2 regions of the Actinoplanes teichomyceticus ATCC 31121 genome follow, and region 1 is predicted to be linked to the other one. Evidence: riboswitches for the same ligand, from Rfam matches in the RefSeq annotation. Region 1 holds a riboswitch; the other holds the start of a gene.
What was found. Region 1 has a riboswitch for glycine ahead of gcvT (glycine cleavage system aminomethyltransferase GcvT). Riboswitches for the same ligand answer to the same signal wherever they lie in the genome.

Region 1 (7,016 bases):
GCCCCAGCCGGAGTACATCAGCACGGCCGCGCCGTCCGGGATGCGGCCGTGGCGGCGCTCGAACGCCTGGATGTCGCGCACCGTCACGACGGTGTCGGCGTCGCGGGCGGCCCGCTCCGCGATGTCGATCACCACGGCCGGGCGGATCAGCTCGGACGGCCGCAGCTCGGTGGAGGTACGGCCGCCGGGGGTGAAGTGCGCGGGCGCGTCCACGTGCGTGCCGACGTGCTCGATCAGCCGCCACTGCTGCATGTAGTACCCGTCGTCGGGGATCGTCGTGACGGTGCCGCGCGCCGCCTCCTCCCCCGGGCTGAACGCCGGGAAGGCCGGCCCGAGCGGATGGGTCAGGTCACGCAGGCCACGGTGCCTGCCCGCGGCCTGCGCCGGCTCGGCCAGCGCCACGGCGGCGGCCGCCCCCGCCCCGCCGGACAGCAGCGCGCGGCGGGTCACTCCGGTCCGGCCCGGCCCGGTGCACATCGCGGATCAACCTCCTCGGCTCGGCCGCGGCTCGCCGCCCGTGATCGTCGCGCGACGCCCGCTCACTGCCCCCATCCTGCCCGCACGGATCGCGGTTGTCCGCCCCGGAAACGGCGGACGGCACGAGGCGCGGCCCGCGATGACCCCAGAACCCGACCTGTCCCGCGAACGGCGCGAGAGGTGGCCCGCCGACGCCGGCGGGGCAGCCTCAGCACTCGATGACGTTGACGGCGAGGCCGCCGCGCGAGGTCTCCTTGTACTTGATCTTCATGTCGGCGCCGGTCTCCTTCATGGTCTTGATGACCTTGTCCAGGGAGACGTGGTGCCGCCCGTCGCCGCGCAGCGCCATCCGGGCCGCGGTCACCGCCTTGACCGCCGCCATCCCGTTCCGCTCGATGCACGGGATCTGCACCAGGCCGCCGACCGGGTCGCAGGTCAGCCCCAGGTTGTGCTCCATGCCGATCTCGGCGGCGTTCTCCACCTGCTCCGGGGTCCCACCGAGCACCTCGGCCAGGCCGGCGGCGGCCATCGCGCACGCCGAGCCGACCTCGCCCTGGCAGCCCACCTCGGCGCCGGAGATCGACGCGTTCTCCTTGAACAGCAGCCCGATCGCGCCCGCGGTCAGCAGGAAGCGGACCACCCCGTCCGGAGAGGCGCCCGGCACGAACGACATGTAGTAGCTCAGGACCGCCGGAATGATGCCCGCGGCGCCGTTGGTGGGCGCGGTCACCACGCGACCTCCGGCCGCGTTCTGCTCGTTGACCGCCATCGCGTACGCGGTGAGCCACTCCATCGCGTGCACGGCCGGATCCCCGGCGGCGCGCAGCTGGCGGGCGGTCACGGCGGCCCGCCGGCGCACCTTGAGGCCCCCGGGCAGCACCCCCTCGGCGTCCAGCCCGGCGTCCACGCACTCGCGCATCACCCGCCAGATCGCGAGCAGTCCGGCGCGCACCTGGCTCTGCGGGCGCCACGCCGTCTCGTTGGCCAGCATCAGCCGCGAGATGGACAGCCCGGTGGCGCGGGTCAGCGCCAGCAGCTCGGCGCCCGAGGAGAACGGGTGCGGCAGCGGCGTGTCGCCGGTACGTACCCGGGAGGCGCCCGCGCCCACGACGAACCCGCCGCCGACCGAGAAGTAGGTCTTGCGCAGCAGCTCGGCGCCGTCGGAGCCGAGGGCCGTGAAGGTCATCCCGTTGGGGTGCTCGGGCAGCGACCGCCGCCGGTGCAGCACCAGGTCGACCTCGACCACGCGGCCGCAGGGCAGCGCGATCCGGCCGTCCGCCGGGGGTTCCAGGCCGGTGTCGACCGTCTCCGGATCGTGCCCGGCCAGACCGAGCAGGACCGCGCGGGGCGTGCCGTGGCCGTGGCCGGTGGCGCCGAGCGAGCCGAACAACTCGGCACGGATGCCGGTCACCCGGTCGTCGAGGTGGGCGGTGAACATCCGGGCGGCGCGCATCGGGCCGACCGTATGCGAGCTGGACGGCCCGATGCCGATCGAGAACAGGTCGAAGACGGAGACGGCCATGTCCTCAGACCTCCGGGTGCGGGCGGGCGGCGCGGGGACGGGTGGGCCATCCGTGGTCCCTGGTGTGACGCATCGGGCCTCTATCGTCGGTAGAAGGGGAGCGGAACGATGTCGGCTTCCTCATGGGTGCCCCGCACATCGACCACGAGACGCTTCTTCTCCAGGTTTTTCGCCACGTACGCCATCGCGATCGGGTGGCCCAGGGTCGGCGACGGCGCGCCGCTGGTGACCTCGCCGACCTTCGCGCCGGTGTCCGGGTCGAGCACGGCGTACCCGGCGCGTGGCGCGCGCCGGCCCCGGGTGACCAGCCCGACCAGCACCGTCTCCGGCCGCACGGCGCGCAGCGCGGGGCCGCCGACGAAGTCACGCTTGTCCAGCGCGACGACCCGGCCGAGACCGGCGTGGAACGGGGTGGTGCGCACGGTCAGCTCGTGGCCGTACAGCGGCATCCCGGCCTCCAGGCGCAGCGTGTCGCGGCAGGCGAGTCCGGCCGGGGCGGCCCCGGCCGCGGCGGCCCGTTCCCAGACCGCCTCGGCGTCGGCGTTGTCGCAGTAGATCTCGAACCCGTCCTCGCCGGTGTAGCCGGTGCGGGCCAGCAGCACGTCGCGGCCGGCGAACCGGTCCGGCTTGATGCCGTAGTAGCGCAGGTCGGGGTGCTCGCCGACGACCCGGACGGCGTGCGGGCCCTGCACCGCGATCAGCGCGCGATCCCGTTCGGTGACGGTGACCGTGTAGCCGCCGGAGTACTCGCCGAGCATGGCCAGCACGATCGCGGCGTTCGCGGCGTTCGCCACGACCAGGAAGCGCCGCTCGGCGAGCCGGTAGACGACCAGGTCGTCGAGGACGCCGCCGTTGGTGTGGCAGAGCATGGTGTACTTCGCCCGGCCGACCGGCACCGCGGACAGCCGCCCGACCAGGGCGTAGTCCAGGAAGGCGGCGGCGTCGGCGCCGGTGACCTCCAGCTGGCCCATGTGCCCGAGGTCGAAGAGGCCGGCCGATCTGCGTACGCAGTGGTGCTCGGCCACGTCGCTGCCGTACCGCAGCGGCATCTGCCAGCCGGCGAAGCCGGTGAAGGTGGCGCCGAGGCGCTGGTGCACGTCGTGAAGCGCGGTGCGTCGCAAGAGGGAGGCTCCTTGGCGGTCGGGCCTCCCTCGCTCTGTCATCGGGCCTGAGAGGTTCACCGCGCGAACGGTTTGCACCTTGGGCGCCGGAGTGTTCCGGACTTTCCAGAGTCGCCTGACCGGTGCGGTACGTGGGCCTGAGAGATTCTGAGGGAGAAGTTGCTCCTTCGGCGACCCCCGGGGTGGCGGGTGCTCTCCCGCAGCGGTTGCAGCGGCGAAGTCTTCATTTGTGGTTCGGAAGCTATCAGGCCGGCCCAGGGTCTTCAAGATCCATTGTCCGGGCCCTCCTTCTCCCCCGCCTCGGCCAGCCGGGTCAGGGCCGGAAGCGCCCGCAGGATGGCGTCGCTGTCGTCCGGTTGCAGCCGCTCGAAGAGCCGGTCCAGGGTCTCGGCGTAGTGGGCGTAGGTGCGCGCGAGCATCTGGCGGCCGGCCCCGGTCACCCCGACCAGCACGCCGCGGCCGTCGGTGGGGTCGGGCACCCGCTGCACCAGGCCGGACCTCTCCATCCGGCCGATCAGCTGGGTCATGCCCGGCTGCGAGGCCCGGGTCAGGCGGGCGAGGTCGCTGACCCGGCCGGGCCCCTCGTCGGCGAGCCGGCGCAGCACCGCGAGCGCGACCGAGCTGGGGTGCTCGGGCCCCTCCAGCTGGCGCAGGAAACGGACCAGTTGCGCCAGCACCGGCAGCAACTGTGACCCACGACTCCGGCCGTCCGCCATGTGCATAACCTCATTATGTACCTAGGGTTGAAACATCCAGATCTTGTCCTACGCGGAGGTGATCCGGTGAGTGGCGCTCCCGGTCCATCATTGTTCAACCAACCACGAGCCGTCTTCGCGGTCGCGTTCGCCTGCGTCGTCAGCTTCATGGGCATCGGGCTGGTCGACCCGATCCTGCCGGCCATCTCCGACAAACTGCACGCCACCCCCAGTCAGGTGAGCCTGCTGTTCACCAGCTACCTACTGGTCACCGCGGTGGCGATGCTGTTCACCGGCTGGATCGCCAGCCGGATCGGCGCCAAGGCCACGCTGATCACCGGGCTCGGCCTGATCGTCGTGTGCGCAGCGCTCGCCGGCCTCTCCGACACGATCGACGGCATCGTCGGGTTCCGGGCCGGCTGGGGACTGGGCAACGCGATGTTCATCGCCACCTCGCTGGCCGTGATCGTCGCGTCCGCCACCGGCGGCTTCGCCGGCGCGATCGTGCTCTACGAGGCGGCGCTCGGCCTGGGCATCGCGGCCGGCCCGCTGATCGGCGGCCTGCTCGGCGACATCAGCTGGCGGGGCCCGTTCTTCGGCGTCGCGGTGCTGATGGCGATCGCCCTGCTCGCCACGGCCGTCCTGCTGGAGCCGACCCCGAAGCCGGCGCGCCGCACCTCGGTCACCGAGCCGATCCGGGCGCTGCGCCACCGCGGCCTGCTCATCATGGGCGTCACCGCGTTGCTGTACAACTGGGGCTTCTTCACCATGCTCGGCTACGCGCCGTACCCGATGGAGCTCGGCGCCACGCAGCTCGGCTTCGTGTTCTTCGCCTGGGGCCTGCTGCTGGCCTTCTTCTCGATCACCGGCGCGCCGTGGCTGCACCGCCGGTTCGGCACCGCCCCCGCGCTGTACGGGGCGTTGAGCGCCTTCGCCGTCCTGCTGGCGCTGATCGGCCTGGGCACCGACACCCGCTGGGTGGTCGTGGTCTGCGTGATCGCCTCCGGCGTGGTGGCCGGCATCAACAACACGCTGACCACCCAGGCGGTCATGCTCGTCGCACCGGTGGAGCGGCCGGTCGCCTCCGCGGCGTACGGTTTCGTGCGCTTCGTCGGCGGCGGCCTGGCGCCGTACGCCGCCGGCGAGATGGTCGACCACGGGAACATCCACGTGCCGTTCCTGGCCGGCGCGGTCGCCGTGCTGCTCGGCGTCGCGGTGCTGACCACCGGCCACCGCGCGCTCGCCGCCGCCGACGCCGCGATGGCCGCCGACCCGCACGGCTCCCCGGACGAGGTGGCCGGCGAGGTCGCCGACGAGTTCGGCGGCGCGCCCGACGCGATCGACGTCGAGCGGGAGACCACGGGCACCCCGCGGCGCTGACACCACGTCGCCGCAGCGCTCACGGGTCGCCCCCGGCGGGCGGGGCGCCCGGCCCCCGCGCCGCCGGCCGGGCACCGCAGACAGCCTCGACCTGCCGGCCGAACTCCAGGCCGCCGACGGCGGCACCCTCACCGCGGGCTGATCGTGGTGCGTCCGCCCGGCGCCCCGTACAACCACAGGGTGCCGGGCGGCGGGGCGGGCAGCTTGCCCCGCAGCAGCAGGGCCAGCGCCTGGCCGAGCTCGGCGACCGGCCCCACCTCGTAGGCATGATCGCCGCGGAAGACGAAGTACCAGTCGCCGGTCTGGCCGGGCGTGCGCGGCGCCCGCTCCAGCATCCGCCCGGCGGTGTCGTCGAGCAGCTCGGCCAGCTCCTCCCGGGCGTCGGCGTCCAGCCCCAGCGCGACGTCGAAGAACAGGTCGCTGAACATGGCCTGGGCGCGGACCTCGGACACCCGCGACTCCCACCACCGTGGACGGTGATCCGGTGGGATGCCGTCGACGTCGCGCAGCAACTGGCCGAGAAGGACCGCGAGGGCGCCGTCGTACGCCCAGATTTCCCGTACCGGATCTGGCGCGTCCGGCGGCGGTCCCCCATAGCAGCCGATCGATCTGGTTCTGCTCACCCGTCCATGGTTGCGTACCGCACGGCGCGGCGAGGACCGCCGAATGGTCACGGGATGAGGATCAGCCGGATCGGGCTGTCCTCTTTGGCGTCCAGCCGCCGCACCGCCTCGGCCGCCTCGGCCAGCGGCCACGTCCCGCTCACCGACCGGGAGAACTCCACCCGCCCGAGGGCCACCAGCGAGAGCAACTCCAGCACGTGCTCCGGGCCGGACCCGTAGTGCCCGCGGATCTCCTGCTCCAGATAGCTGAAGCGGGTGCCGTCCGGGATGGTCAGCGGCTGGTCGGTGAGCCCGACCAGGGTGAGCCGGCCGCCCTTGGCCAGCGCCCGCGTGGCCTGCACGCGCACCGGCGCCACCCCGGCGAAGTCGAACGCGTACGCCAGACCGGCGCCCCCGGTGGCCTCCGCGACCAGCGCCGCGAACGCCGGGTCGCCCGGGTCCAGGGCCAGGTCGGCGCCGAACCGCACGGCCCGCTCCCGGGCCAGCGGCAGCGGATCGATCGCGATGATCGGGGCGGCGCCGATCATCCGCAGCAGCTGCACCGCGTGCGCGCCGAGACCGCCGACCCCCCACACGCCGACCGCCCGGGCCGGCCGCACGCCGGCGGTCGTGGTGATCGCCGCCCACGGGGTGGACACCGCGTCCGGGACGAAACAGGCCTGCTCGAACGAGAGGGTGTCCGGGATCGGCACGACCGTGCCCGCCGTGGCGACCGCGAACTGCGCCCACCCGCCGTCGTAGTCGACGCCGCGGGTCAGCACCACGCCGTCGCGGATCTCCCCGGCCTGCAGCAGCACCCGCTCGCCGACGGTGAGCCCGGTGACACCCGCGCCGACCTCGTCGATCACGCCGGCGGTCTCGTGCCCCAGGGTGACGCTGTCGCCGCTCAGATGCAGCGGCTTGAGCATCCCCTGGATCAGGTGCACGTCGGACAGGCAGACCCCGGCGGCGCGCACCGCGATCCGGACCTGGCCCGGCCCGGCGTGCGGCTCGTCCACCTCCTCGACGGCGAACGACCCGGTCGACACGTGCAGACGCCCAGCGAGCATTTCCGGTTCCTCCAGTTTTCGCGTGTCCTGTGCCCATGCGTACCACGAAACGGCGGCCGCCGGGCGGGGAGCGCGGTGCGGCCGGGGCGGCGCGGCGCCGGAACAACGCGGTGCCGGGACGATGCGGCGCCGGGACAGCGCCCGGCCGG
Region 2 (7,016 bases), 400 kb from region 1:
CGGCAGCTCGCCGTGCCGGATCGGCATCAGCCGGTCACGCAGCCCGCGCACGTCGACCAGGACCTCCCCGGTGCGCAGCACGTGCGCGCCGGCGATCAGCAGCCGGATCATGTGCATGGCCTGTTTGTGGTTGGTCTCGCCGGTGCGGGCCCGCCGGGCGGCCACCCGGTCGAGCTGGTCGCGCGCGTAGTTGCCGTAGGTCGCGGCCACCCGCCGCGACAGGAACGCCCGGCGGGCCGCCAGCAGCTGCTCGCCGTCCGGCGTGAGCCGTTCGACCAGCGGCGACCAGAGCACCTCCAGCACGGTCGGATTGGCCTGCACGGCCAGCGTGCAGAACCGCTCGATCTCCCAGGAGAACTGCTCCTCGGCCGGACCGTCCAGGTGGGTGGGCGGTTTGTCGAGACGCCACAGCTCGCGGGTCGGCGCCGCGTAGACGCCGCGCCGGTCGTGGTCGCTGTCCGGGGTGTCCAGGCCGTAGGCGCGCGAGCCGACCACGACGGACAGGATGGTGTGCTCTTCGACGAGGTCCGTGCGCATGCCCGGGGACGGTACGGAAACCGGCCCCGGGCGGGCGCGCGATTTTTCTAGAGGTCCAGCACGGTGGCGTCGATGGCGTCCAGCTCGTCCTGGCTCAGCGCCGGGTTGCGCAGCGCGCCGATGTTGTCCTCCAGCTGCCGCACGCTGGACGCGCCGATGATCAGGCTGGTCATCCGCGGGTCGCGCAGCGCCCAGGCCAGCGCCAGCTGGGCCAGGGACTGCCCGCGCCGCTTGGCGAGGTCGTTGAGCGCGTGCAACCGGCCCATGGTCTTCGCGTCCAGGGCCTTCTCGTCCAGGAACACGCTGGTGCGGATCCGCGAGTCGTCCGGGATGCCGTCGAGGTAGCGGTCGGTGAGCAGGCCCTGCTGCAGCGGGCTGAACGCGATGCATCCGGCGCCGGCCTCCGCGAGGGTGTCGAGCAGCCGGTCGTGCTCGATCCAGCGGTTCAGGATCGAGTACGACGGCTGGTGGATCAGCAGCGGCGTGCCCAGCTCGCGCAGGATCGCGGCGGCCTTCGCGGTCTGCTCGGACCGGTAGTTGCTCAGGCCGACGTACAGCGCCTTGCCGGAGCGCACGATGGCGTCCAGCGCGCCCATCGTCTCCTCCAGCGGCGTCTGCGGGTCGGGCCGGTGGTGGTAGAAGATGTCGACGTAGTCGACGCCGAGCCGCTTCAGCGACTGGTCCAGCGAGCTGATCAGGTATTTCCGCGAGCCCCAGTCGCCGTACGGACCGTCCCACATGGTGTAGCCGGCCTTGCTGGAGATGACCAGCTCGTCACGGTGGTGCCGCAGGTCGCCGGCGAGGATCCGGCCGAAGTTGGTCTCGGCGCTGCCCGGCGGCGGCCCGTAGTTGTTGGCCAGGTCGAAGTGGGTGACCCCGAGGTCGAAGGCGCGGCGGACGATGTCGCGCTGGCGCTCGGCCGGGCGGGTGTCGCCGAAGTTGTGCCACAGCCCGAGGGAGATGGCCGGCAGCTGCAGCCCGCTGCGACCCGCGCGGCGGTACGTCATGGACTCGTAACGGTCAACGGCAGGGGAGTAGGTCACAGACACAGCCTAGGCATTCCGATCATGACCGTGTGCGCTGGTAGGTTGAGAGCAGCCGGCAACACCCGCGCGGGAGAGACCCGGGTCCTGACCTTCAGGGCCCATCGGCGCCGAAGGGGCAAATCCTCCCCGGAACCTCTCAGGCAAAAGGACCGCGTGGGCAGGCGACTCTGAAGTGCCCGGCTGGGTATGACAGAGGGGGAGGTTGCATGTCGACCTTCTTCAGCCCGGGAGCCGCCCCTATGACGTCGCCGTTCACCCATCGCCACATCGGCCCGCAGGCCGACGAGCAGGCGGAGATGCTCAAGACCGTCGGGTACGAGTCACTCGACGAGCTGATGGACGCCGCGATCCCCGAGTCGATCCGGTTCCGCGGCGCCCTGGACCTGCCGGCGGGCGCCTCCGAGGAGGAGACGATCGCCGAGCTGCGGGCGATCGCCGCGCGCAACACGCCGGCCACCCCGATGATCGGCCTGGGCTACTACGGCACCCACACGCCGGCGGTGATCAGGCGCAACGTGCTGGAGAACCCGGCGTGGTACACCGCGTACACGCCGTACCAGCCGGAGATCAGCCAGGGCCGGCTGGAGGCGCTGCTGAACTTCCAGACCGTGGTCACCGACCTGACCGGGCTGACCACGGCGAACGCGTCGATGCTGGACGAGGCCACGGCGGTGGCCGAGGCGATGACGCTGGCGCGCCGCGCGTCGCGGAGCAAGAGCTCGACGTACGCCGTGGACGCCGACACGTTCCCGCAGACGCTGGCCGTGCTGCGCACCCGCGCCGAACCGCTCGGCATCGAGCTGCGCCTGGTCGACCTGGACGCCGGTGAGCCGCTGCCGGACGAGTGCTTCGGCGTGCACCTGCAGTACCCGGGCGCGTCCGGCGCGGTCCGCGACCACGCCGCCCTGGTCGAGGCCGCCCACGCCCGCGGCGCCCTGGTCACTGTCGCCGCCGACCTGCTCGCGCTGACCCTGTTGCGCCCGCCCGGCGAGATCGGCGCGGACATCGCGGCCGGCACGACGCAACGCTTCGGCGTACCCCTGGGCTTCGGCGGCCCGCACGCCGGCTACCTGGCCGTGCGCGCCGGCCTGGAGCGCTCGCTGCCCGGCCGGCTGGTCGGCGTGTCCAAGGACGCCGACGGCGCGCCCGCCTACCGCCTCGCGCTGCAGACCCGCGAGCAGCACATCCGCCGGGAGAAGGCGACCAGCAACATCTGCACCGCCCAGGTCCTGCTGGCCGTGATGGCCGGCATGTACGCGGTCTACCACGGCCCGGCCGGGCTGCGCGCGATCGCCAAGCGGGTGCACGAGCACGCGCTGACCCTGGCCGGCAGCCTCACCGCGGCCGGCGTCGAGCTGGCCCACACCGCGTTCTTCGACACGGTCACCGCCGTGGTGCCCGGCCGGGCCGCGGCGATCGTCGCGGCCGCCGCGGAGTCCGGCGTCGACCTGCGCCCGGTCGACGCGGACCGGGTGTCGGTCGCCTGCGACGAGACCACCACCGCCGCCCATGTCGCGGCGGTGCTCGCCGCCTTCGGCGCCGCCGTGGCCGCACCGGCCGCCTGCGGGGCCGAGCCGCTGGCCCGGACCACCGACTATCTGGACCATCCGGTGTTCAACACCCACCACTCGGAGACCGGCATGCTGCGCTACCTGCGCCGGCTCGCCGACCGTGACTACGCGCTGGACCGCGGCATGATCCCGCTGGGCTCGTGCACGATGAAGCTGAACGCCACCACCGAGATGGAGCCGGTCACCTGGCCGGAGTTCGCGAACATCCACCCGTACGCCCCGGCCGGCCAGACCCGCGGCTACGAGGAACTGGTCGCCCAGCTGGAGGGCTGGCTCGCCGAGATCACCGGGTACGACGCGGTCAGCGTCCAGCCCAACGCCGGCTCCCAGGGCGAGTTGGCCGGCCTGCTGGCGATCCGCGGCTACCACCGCTCGCGCGGCGAGGCGCACCGCGACGTCTGCCTGATCCCGTCCTCGGCGCACGGCACCAACGCGGCCAGCGCGGTGATGGCCGGTATGCGGGTGGTCGTGGTGGCCTGCGACGAGAACGGCAACGTCGACCTCACCGACCTGGCCGCCAAGATCGACAAGCATCGGGACGCGCTCTCCGCGATCATGGTGACCTACCCGTCCACGCACGGCGTCTACGAGACCTCGATCGCGCAGCTGTGCGCGCGGGTGCACGAGGCCGGCGGCCAGGTGTACGTCGACGGGGCCAACCTCAACGCCCTGGTCGGTTTCGCCAAGCCGGGCAAGTTCGGCGCCGACGTGTCACACCTGAACCTGCACAAGACGTTCTGCATCCCGCACGGCGGCGGCGGCCCCGGCGTCGGGCCGGTCGCGGTGCGTGCGCACCTGGCCGAGTTCCTGCCGGGCGACCCCCTGGAGCCCGGCGAGCACCACGCCGTGTCGGCGGCGGCGCACGGCTCGGCCGGCATCCTGCCGATCTCCTGGGCCTACCTGCGGATGATGGGGCCGGACGGGCTGGCCCAGGCGACCGCGTCGGCGGTGCTGGCGGCCAACTACGTGGCGGCCCGGCTGCGCGAGCACTACCCGGTCCTCTACACCGGGGACAACGGCCTGGTCGCGCACGAGTGCATCCTCGACCTGCGGCCGATCACCAAGGCCACCGGGGTGAGCGTGGACGACGTGGCGAAGCGGCTGATCGACTACGGGTTCCATGCACCGACCATGTCGTTCCCGGTCGCCGGCACCCTGATGGTGGAGCCGACCGAGAGCGAGGACCTGGCCGAGCTGGACCGGTTCTGCGCCGCGATGATCGCGATCCGCAAGGAGATCGACCAGGTCGCGGCGGCCGTGTGGCCCCGCGACGACAACCCGCTGGCGAACGCGCCGCACACCGCGTCGGCGGTGAGCGCGGACGAGTGGTCGCACCCGTACCCGCGCTCGGTGGCCGGTTTCCCCGAGGGCGTCGACCGGACGGCGAAGTACTGGCCGCCGGTGCGCCGTATCGACGGGGCCTACGGCGACCGCAACCTGGTCTGCTCGTGCCCGGCGCCGGAGGCGTTCGAGAGCTGACCGGAGGACGCGTGCGCAGGTCGCGGTCATCATGATCGCGGCCTGCGCCGTCTTTCGGTGCAGCCCCGAGCGCGCGGGCAGAACCCACCGCCGCCACCGCGGTGGTTTCGTTACCCTGGGTGATTACGCAGCGAGAGCGTGCCGTGCCGGACCGCGGTGCGGCTCGATCGTGGTGCCGTCCGGAAGCAGCTCACCGGTGTCCTCGAAGACGATGACGCCGTTGCAGAGCAGGCTCCAGCCCTGTTCCTGGAAGGTCGCCACGGTGCGGGCGGCCTCCCGGTCGATCGCGTCGGCTGGGGGGCAGGGGGATTGGTGCTGGCACATCAGCGTTTACTCCGGTAGGGGGCTGTGTGAAGGTTCACAAAGTCGGGGTCGAACGTTACCTCACATCGAACGATGACGGTGCCCGGCGGTGACGGCGTCCGACCGCGATTTCGCGGTATCGATGGTCCACGCTCCGGGGTCCGGCGACCACTGCCGGCTGTCTCCCTCCGTCGCTCCGCCGGCGGCGCCGACCGCCTGCCGTGCCCGTCACCATGCGTTACGTGTGTTCGCGTGGCGCCGGGGTGATTCCGGTGACCCTGCCGAGCTTCTGACCGCCTTCCTCGCCGACAACGGACTGCCGGTGCGAAACCTCGGCCGTTCGGCTGACAAATACCGGCCTAACGGTCATGGCCTCCTGTGCGGAGCATCGCTCTACGTGTCGGCAGATGCCGGATGCGTGATGATCCAGGCCACTCCGGGCGCCCCCAGTCCGGTGCCCGGCATCCCCGACGTGTACGCGGTCGTCCACGAACACACCGACCGGCCGCCGCCGGACGCGCCGGCCCGGTCCGCGGGCTGGCGCCTGGGCCCGTGGCGGGAGAGCTGGACACCCGCCGAGCACGCCCGCGCCGTCCAGCGAGTCCGTGACGCGATCGGGCGCGGCGACGTCTACCAGGTCAACGTGGTCGGGCACGGGGCCGCGCCGTACACCGCGGATCCGGCCGCGGCGCTGCGCCGCGTCGCCACCCTGCCCGGCGCGCGGTACGGCGGCGTCCTGGCCGCGCCGGACGGCGGCTGGGCGCTGGCCACCGCGTCGCCGGAGACCCTCGTCGAGGTTCGTGACGGCCGGGTGCTCACCCGGCCGATCAAGGGCACCCGCCCGGCCACCGCGGCCGGTCGCCGCGACCTGCTGGCCTCCGCCAAGGAACGCGCCGAACACGTCATGATCGTTGATCTGGAACGCAACGACCTGGCCCGATTGCCCGGCGCCGGGCCGGTCCGCGTCGACGAGTTGTTCGCGGTCCGCCGGTGGTGCGACCTGTGGCAGGCCGAATCGGTCGTCTCCGCGCCCCTCGACGGCGACCTCGACCTCGCCGACCTGCTCCGCGCGGTCTGCCCCGGCGGCAGTGTCACCGGAGCTCCCAAGCTCGCCGCCCTTCGACAGATCGCCACCCTGGAGCCGGTCGGCCGCGGGGTGAGCATGGGCGCGTTGGGCTGGATCGGTCACGACCACCTGGACCTGGGGCTCAGCATCCGCACCGTGGCGGTCGACGGCAGCCGCGTGCACACCTGGGCCGGCGGCGGGATCACCGCGGACAGCGATCCGGCCGCGGAGGTCGCCGAGGCCGCCGCCAAGGCCGCCCCGTTGCGCGCCGCGCTGGCGGGTGCGGTCACAGCCCCCGCATAGGCGCTTCCGAGCCTTCTCTACCCATTGCGTGCCACTCTCACGGTCCGCCCCCACGAACGCGGGATGAACGCGTACTTTGGCGCACGCGTTCCACGGAGACGGTCCACAGTGGCAGAACGGCCACGGTGGCTGCAGAGAAGGCGACACCCTGGTCATGCTTGAACTCCTCACCCCACCGTCGGCTCCCTCCCCGAGGGAGGAGTTCACCCGCTTCGCGTACGCCAGCTCCGCGCGCCTGCACAGCAGCGCGTACCAGCTGTGCCGGGACTGGCACCTGGCCCAGGACCTCACCCAGGCCACGCTGACCAAGCTGTTCCTGAGCTGGGAGCGGGCCGCCGGCAGCGACAACCTTCCGGCGTACGCCCACAAGGTCCTGCTGCGCACCTACCTCGACCACCGGCGGCGGCGCAGCTCCACCGAGACGACACCGGGCCGGTTGCGCGAGCCGTCGTACACCGTCGACGCGGACCTGCGGGTCACCATGATGAGCGCGCTGGGCCGGCTGCCCGCCCGGGACCGGGCGATCGTGCTGCTGCGGTACTTCGCCGACCACAGTGTGGAACAGGTGGCCGCCGAGCTCGGCGTGCCGATCACGGTGGTCAAGAGCCAGACCCGCCGGTCCCTGATCAAACTCAAGCACATGCTGCTGCGCGAGCGTCCCACGTTGTTTGCGGCGTGAGGGTATTGTCTGCGCCGAAGGGGAGTAGTCCT

Region 2: linked by a shared signal. The riboswitch ahead of gcvP (aminomethyl-transferring glycine dehydrogenase) and the one ahead of gcvT (glycine cleavage system aminomethyltransferase GcvT) in region 1 are both predicted to bind glycine.

The regions. Positions count from the first base shown of each region.
Region 1 is NZ_CP023865.1:4,539,958-4,546,973, forward strand. It holds gene ACTEI_RS20105 (cyclase family protein) at 1-477, opposite strand, end outside; gene ACTEI_RS20110 (L-serine ammonia-lyase) at 686-1,999, opposite strand; gene gcvT (glycine cleavage system aminomethyltransferase GcvT) at 2,080-3,120, opposite strand; glycine riboswitch at 3,154-3,231, opposite strand; glycine riboswitch at 3,236-3,330, opposite strand; gene ACTEI_RS20120 (MarR family winged helix-turn-helix transcriptional regulator) at 3,384-3,842, opposite strand; gene ACTEI_RS20125 (MFS transporter) at 3,903-5,195, shown strand; gene ACTEI_RS20130 (hypothetical protein) at 5,324-5,818, opposite strand; gene ACTEI_RS20135 (zinc-binding dehydrogenase) at 5,866-6,867, opposite strand.
Region 2 is NZ_CP023865.1:4,137,657-4,144,672, reverse strand. It holds gene ACTEI_RS18270 (nucleotidyltransferase domain-containing protein) at 1-537, opposite strand, end outside; gene mgrA (L-glyceraldehyde 3-phosphate reductase) at 585-1,544, opposite strand; glycine riboswitch at 1,641-1,745, shown strand; gene gcvP (aminomethyl-transferring glycine dehydrogenase) at 1,823-4,633, shown strand; gene ACTEI_RS18255 (DUF5999 family protein) at 4,757-4,957, opposite strand; gene ACTEI_RS18250 (chorismate-binding protein) at 5,079-6,305, shown strand; gene ACTEI_RS18245 (sigma-70 family RNA polymerase sigma factor) at 6,460-6,984, shown strand.